3 regions of the Streptomyces sp. NPDC051576 genome follow, and region 3 is predicted to be linked to each of the others. Evidence: predicted binding sites of a transcription regulator. Region 3 holds the regulator's gene; each other region holds the start of a gene.
What was found. Region 3 encodes HrcA, which represses chaperone genes, less so after heat shock. Its sites were predicted from a motif close to TTNGCACTCNGNNNNNCNGAGTGCNAA; they were not measured.

Region 1 (2,265 bases), on a different contig from region 3:
CCGAGTCGCTGTTCTCGATCTCGGCGCGGATCTGGTTGACCCGGCCGGCGACCTGGTCGGCGGAGCCGGCGCCGTCGACGATCGTGGTCTCGTCCTTGGTGATGACGACCTTGCGGGCGCGGCCGAGGAGATCCACGGTCGCGTTCTCCAGCTTGAGGCCGACCTCCTCGGAGATGACCTCGCCGCCCGTGAGGATGGCGATGTCGCCGAGCATGGCCTTGCGACGGTCACCGAAGCCCGGAGCCTTGACGGCGACGGACTTGAAGGTGCCGCGGATCTTGTTGACGACCAGCGTGGACAGGGCCTCGCCCTCGACGTCCTCGGCGATGATCAGCAGCGGCTTGCCCGACTGCATGACCTTCTCCAGGAGCGGGAGCAGGTCCTTGACGTTGGCGATCTTCGAGTTGGCGATCAGGATGTACGGGTCGTCGAGCGACGCCTCCATACGCTCCATGTCGGTGGCGAAGTACGCCGAGATGTAGCCCTTGTCGAAGCGCATGCCCTCGGTGAGCTCCAGCTCAAGACCGAAGGTCTGCGACTCCTCGACGGTGATGACGCCTTCCTTGCCGACCTTGTCCATCGCCTCGGCGATGAGCTCGCCGATCTGGGTGTCGGCGGCGGAGATGGAGGCCGTGGAAGCGATCTGCTCCTTGGTCTCCACGTCCTTGGCCTGCTCAAGGAGGGCACCGGAGACGGCCTCGACGGCCTTCTCGATACCGCGCTTGAGGGCCATCGGGTTGGCGCCCGCGGCTACGTTGCGGAGGCCTTCCTTGACGAGGGCCTGGGCGAGGACGGTCGCGGTGGTCGTACCGTCACCGGCGACGTCGTCCGTCTTCTTGGCGACTTCCTTGACCAGCTCGGCGCCGATCTTCTCGTACGGGTCCTCGAGCTCGATCTCCTTGGCGATGGAAACACCATCGTTGGTGATCGTGGGGGCGCCCCACTTCTTCTCGAGGACGACGTTGCGGCCCTTGGGGCCAAGGGTGACCTTGACGGCGTCGGCGAGCTGGTTCATCCCGCGCTCGAGACCGCGCCGTGCCTCCTCGTCGAACGCGATGATCTTGGCCATGTGAAGTGGTCCTCCCGGACTGGGGTGGATTGCTCCGGACCGCGCTGGCGCCCGCGACGGACGGCCTGCCTGCCCCGTGGTTCCTTGCACCACCTGGCCTGCGGGCCTCACCCACCCGGTCCTTCGTTATCACTCTCACCTTCAGAGTGCTAACGCCAATGATTAGCACTCGGCATGGTCGAGTGCAAGCGGCTCCCAGCTACTGACCCCCTCGTACCGGCTCCTCGTACCGGCTCTCCGACATGCCGAAGGGCCCGTACCCCAGGGGGTGACCCCAGAGGTACGAGCCCTTCGGTGGGAACGAAGAACGTCGCTGCTGTTCGTCGGCGCGTGCTTCAGCCGACCGCGAGCTTGACCATGTCAGCCTGCGGCCCCTTCTGACCCTGCGAGATCTCGAAATCGACCCGCTGACCCTCTTCCAGGGTGCGGTAGCCGTCCATCTGAATCGCGCTGTAGTGGACGAAAACATCCGCACCACCGTCGACCGCGATGAAGCCGTACCCCTTCTCCGCGTTGAACCATTTGACGGTGCCCTGAGCCATGCCTAACTCCCCTATTACTGGCCCTTGCACGGACCCGCACTTCGCGGATCCGGGTCAGACCTCACCCCCCACAGGATTGGGGGCGTGCGCCGGAACGCGTCGACCGCGGCCGAATGTATCCGTCCAACTGCCGTCTGCAACAGGTCAATCCGACGAGAATTCCGGGCAGGACCGGTCGGGAATTTACGGAGAATTCGTCCGACTTCAGGGCAAGTCGGGCCCCATAAAGAGAACATAAGGTGCAAAAGACCTGCACACTTTGGCTACTTCTCGTCGCATGCGAAGCCGGTACTCATATGCGTCCGGCATGCGGAGTGGAGCGCGTTCCCCAACTGTACCGTGCTCAATCATAGAGAATTGCCCCCTCCGCTTCTCTCACGGAGGGGGCAATTCAATGAACTCTTGGTAACCGCGGTTACCCAGGGTAATGATCAGCCTCCGGCGACCGCCGGAATGATCGAGACGCCGGCCCCGTCCGGAGTGGCCGTCTCCAGCCCCTGCTCGAACCGCACGTCGTCGTCGTTCACGTACACGTTGACGAACCGCCGCAGCTTGCCCTGGTCGTCCAGGACGCGGGCGGAGATGCCGTTGTGGTTCTTCTCCAGGTCGGTGATGACCTCGGCGAGGGTGGCGCCCTCGGCGGCGACTTCGGCC
Region 2 (2,265 bases), on a different contig from region 3:
AGATCTGCGGCATGCAGGACATCATGAAGAAGCAGTTCGGCAAGGCCCCGACGGTCTTCCGGCCGCCGTACGGGAACTACAACCACGACACCCTCGTCGCCGCCAAGTCCTGCGGCATCAAGTACGCCCCGATCTGGGACGAGGAGGTCTACGTCGACCACTGGGAGTACCGCGAGGACGACCGGGAGCTGCACCCCGGCGACATCGTCCTGACCCACTTCCGGGGCCGCGAGGACTGGAAGGGCACGATGGTCGACGACATGCGCCGCTTCCTGGGCAAGGTCACGGCCGAGGGGTACGCGGTGGCCCGCCTGGAGGACTACCTGTGAGGCTGCGGGCGCCGGTGGCCGTCGCGTTGGCGGCCACCCTCCTCACCGGCTGCGCCCAGTCCGTCGACCCCATCGAACGGCTGGGCAAGAAGGCGGCCCAACGCGTACACCAGCACGGCCCGACCCACGAACAGCCGTACCGCCACTGGGGTTTGACCGCCCCGCTCGCCCCCGCCCCGAAGCCGGCCTCCCGGCCCGCCGCCCGCTCGGCGGGCCCGGGCCTCCCGCCCGTCGTGGACCACGTCCGCACCCACGACAAGGTCGTCTTCCTGACCCACGACGACGACCACGACCCGAACCTCGCCGACCTGATCCGCGAACTACGGCTTCCCGTCACGGTGTTCCGCACCCGCCCGACCCTGACCGGCCGCCCGTACACCGCCCAGCGGACCCGAATCTGCGCCACCCGGGCCCGCCTCCTCCGGCCCGCCGCCTACGACCTGACGACCCGCCGTGCCGCGGCCGACTGCGGTGTCTCCGCCCTGGTCCTATGGAGGGCCTCCACCACGACCGGAACCCTGACCTACACCCGGGGCGACCATCACCTCACCCCCGGAGACATCGTCCAGGTGGACCGGGCCGTCACTACGGCACGCCTACTGCGAACGATCCAGGGACAGGGCCTGACGGTGGGCAACCTGGAGGACTACCTCTGACTCCAGCAACTTCAGCCCGTCCGGCGCTTGAGGACGAGGCCGAAGGCCGATGCGGGGGTCCGGGGGCGCAGCCCCCAGGGACGGCCACTGCAGCGAACGGTGTCAAAAATCCCGCCCAAGCGCCGCAGGCATTGGCACTCCGCTTGACCGAGTGCTAATCGCAGTCATAGTCTCAGGTCTGGCACTCCCCCCTGGAGAGTGCCAATAGCGACGGGCAGGTCCGGCACCCGCGACGACGGATCCACCTGGTCGCCACCTCAGACAGTTAACCCCGTGAGATCTCCGAAGGGGGAGGTCGGATCGTGACGACCACCAGCTCCAAGGTTGCCATCAAGCCGCTTGAGGACCGCATTGTGGTCCAGCCGCTCGACGCCGAGCAGACCACGGCCTCTGGCCTGGTCATCCCGGACACGGCCAAGGAGAAGCCCCAGGAGGGCGTCGTCCTGGCCGTGGGCCCGGGCCGCTTCGAGAACGGCGAGCGTCTTCCGCTCGACGTGAAGACCGGCGACATCGTGCTGTACAGCAAGTACGGCGGCACCGAAGTGAAGTACAGCGGCGAGGAGTACCTCGTCCTCTCGGCCCGCGACGTGCTCGCGATCATCGAGAAGTAATTCACTTCACGCACATTCAGTATGTGAGCTGCGCCCCTGGCCCCCGCGACCTTATGAAGCCGGGCGTCGGGGGCGTAGTTCGTTTCACCCACGTTTTCCGAGAGGGCTGAACCGCTCCCATGGCGAAGATCCTGAAGTTCGACGAGGACGCCCGTCGCGCCCTCGAGCGCGGCGTCAACAAGCTTGCCGACACGGTGAAGGTGACGATCGGCCCCAAGGGCCGCAACGTCGTCATCGACAAGAAGTTCGGCGCCCCCACCATCACCAACGACGGTGTCACCATCGCCCGCGAGGTCGAGGTCGAGGACCCGTACGAGAACCTCGGCGCGCAGCTCGTGAAGGAGGTGGCGACCAAGACCAACGACATCGCGGGTGACGGCACCACCACCGCCACCGTGCTCGCCCAGGCGCTCGTGCGCGAGGGCCTGCGCAACGTCGCCGCGGGTGCCTCCCCGGCCGCCCTGAAGAAGGGCATCGACGCCGCCGTCAAGGCCATCTCCGACGAGCTGCTCGCCACCGCGCGGCCGATCGACGACAAGGCCGACATCGCCGCCGTCGCCGGTCTGTCCGCGCAGGACAGCCAGGTCGGCGAGCTCATCGCCGAGGCGATGGACAAGGTCGGCAAGGACGGTGTCATCACCGTCGAGGAGTCCAACACCTTCGGTCTGG
Region 3 (2,265 bases):
TCACCACCGCGCTCGAACACCTCGTGCGCGCGCCCGGCCGCGAAAACCGTCGCCCCGGCGAAGACCGCCGCCCCGAAGACATGGTCGAAATGCGGGTGCGTGAGCGCGAGATGGGTCACACGGTGCCCGGCGAGCGCCTGCGCCTCCCCGCGCAACCGCGCGCCCTCCGCGACGCTCGACCCCGCGTCGATCATGAGCGCCGAGCCGCCTCCGACGACCAGCCCCACCGTGCAGTCCCAGCCAGGCAGCCGGCACCGCCCCACCCCGGCGGCCAGCCGCTCCCACCCCAGCTCTTCCCAAGTCACCGTCATACGGCGACGCTAACGGTGACGGCACCCACGGCGTGACATCGCAGGACCGGCCTTGCCCGGGGTGTACCTCACGGCCGTACACTGGGCCGGGGAACGCTGGCACTCGCGCGCACAGAGTGCCAGGAAAAGGGCAGACCGACGGTACCGGCGACCAGAACTGGAGGTGTGCGCGATGCTCAGCGAACGCAGGCTTCAGGTGCTGCGCGCCATCGTCCAGGACTATGTCGGCACCGAGGAACCGGTCGGCTCCAAGGCGCTCACCGAGCGGCACAGCCTCGGCGTCTCCCCGGCGACCGTGCGCAACGACATGGCGGCCCTGGAGGACGAGGGGTACATCGCCCAGCCGCACACCAGCGCCGGGCGGATCCCGACGGACAAGGGCTACCGGCTCTTCGTCGACAAGCTCGCCGGCGTCAAGCCGATGACCGGCCCCGAGCGCAAGGCGATCCAGAACTTCCTGGACGGCGCCGTCGACCTCGACGACGTCGTGGGCCGTACGGTCCGGCTGCTCGCGCAGCTCACCCGGCAGGTCGCCGTCGTGCAGTACCCCTCGCTGACCCGCTCGACCGTGCGGCACGTGGAGCTGCTGGCGCTGGCGCCCGCGCGCGTGATGCTCGTGCTGATCACGGACACCGGGCGGGTCGAGCAGCGCATGGTGGACTGCCCGGCGCCGTTCGGGGAGGCCTCGCTCGCGGATCTACGCGCGCGGCTCAACAGCCGGATCGCCGGCCGCCGCTTCGCGGACGTGCCGCAGCTGGTGCAGGACCTGCCGGAGGCCTTCGAGGCCGAGGACCGCGGCACGGTCGCGACGGTGCTCTCCACCCTCCTGGAGACCCTCGTCGAGGAGACCGAGGAGCGGCTGATGATCGGCGGCACCGCCAATCTCACCCGCTTCGGACATGACTTTCCCCTCACCATCCGCCCCATCCTGGAAGCCCTGGAGGAGCAGGTCGTCCTCCTCAAGTTGCTTGGTGAGGCGGGGGATTCGGGCATGACCGTACGGATCGGTCACGAGAACGCCTACGAGGGACTCAACTCCACTTCGGTGGTGTCGGTCGGCTACGGTTCGGGCGGCGAGGCAGTCGCCAAGCTCGGCGTGGTCGGACCGACCCGCATGGATTACCCGGGAACGATGGGAGCGGTACGCGCAGTGGCACGGTACGTCGGACAGATCCTGGCGGAGTCCTAAGTGGCCACGGACTACTACGCCGTTCTCGGCGTGCGTCGCGACGCGTCGCAGGATGAGATCAAGAAGGCCTTCCGCCGGCTCGCGCGCGAGCTGCACCCGGACGTCAATCCGGATCCGAAGACTCAGGAGCGGTTCAAGGAGATCAACGCCGCCTACGAGGTGCTCTCGGACCCGCAGAAGAAGCAGGTCTACGACCTCGGCGGCGACCCCCTCTCGCAGGCGGGCGGCGCGGGCGCGGGCTTCGGCGCGGGCGGCTTCGGGAACTTCTCGGACATCATGGACGCGTTCTTCGGTACGGCCTCGCAGCGCGGACCGCGCTCGCGGACCCGCCGGGGCCAGGACGCCATGATCCGGCTTGAGATCGAGCTGGACGAGGCGGCCTTCGGCACCACGAAGGACATCCAGGTCGACACCGCCGTCGTCTGCAACACCTGCAACGGCGAGGGCGCGGCCCCCGGCACCTCCGCGCAGACCTGTGACATGTGCCGCGGCCGCGGTGAGGTCTCGCAGGTGACCCGGTCCTTCCTGGGCCAGGTCATGACCTCCCGCCCCTGCCCCCAGTGCCAGGGCTTCGGCACCGTCGTCCCGACCCCGTGCCCGGAGTGCGCCGGTGACGGCCGCGTCCGCTCGCGGCGCACGCTCACCGTCAAGATCCCGGCGGGCGTGGACAACGGCACACGGATCCAGCTCGCGGGCGAGGGCGAGGTCGGCCCCGGCGGCGGCCCCGCCGGTGACCTGTACGTCGAGATCCACGAGCTGCCGCAC

Region 1: the regulator HrcA is predicted to act here: its motif matches at 1,232-1,258, upstream of groL (chaperonin GroEL).
Region 2: the regulator HrcA is predicted to act here: its motif matches at 1,117-1,143, upstream of groES (co-chaperone GroES).

Annotation. Positions count from the first base shown of each region.
Region 1 covers NZ_JBFAZO010000004.1:530,387-532,651, forward strand. The annotation lists gene groL (chaperonin GroEL) at 1-1,069, opposite strand, end outside; gene AB0M63_RS16110 (cold-shock protein) at 1,405-1,611, opposite strand; gene AB0M63_RS16115 (MoaD/ThiS family protein) at 2,043-2,265, opposite strand, start outside.
Region 2 covers NZ_JBFAZO010000001.1:365,593-367,857, forward strand. The annotation lists gene AB0M63_RS01850 (polysaccharide deacetylase family protein) at 1-329, shown strand, start outside; gene AB0M63_RS01855 (hypothetical protein) at 326-985, shown strand; gene groES (co-chaperone GroES) at 1,288-1,596, shown strand; gene groL (chaperonin GroEL) at 1,716-2,265, shown strand, end outside.
Region 3 covers NZ_JBFAZO010000006.1:30,471-32,735, forward strand. The annotation lists gene AB0M63_RS20805 (MBL fold metallo-hydrolase) at 1-311, opposite strand, end outside; gene hrcA (heat-inducible transcriptional repressor HrcA) at 484-1,500, shown strand; gene dnaJ (molecular chaperone DnaJ) at 1,501-2,265, shown strand, end outside.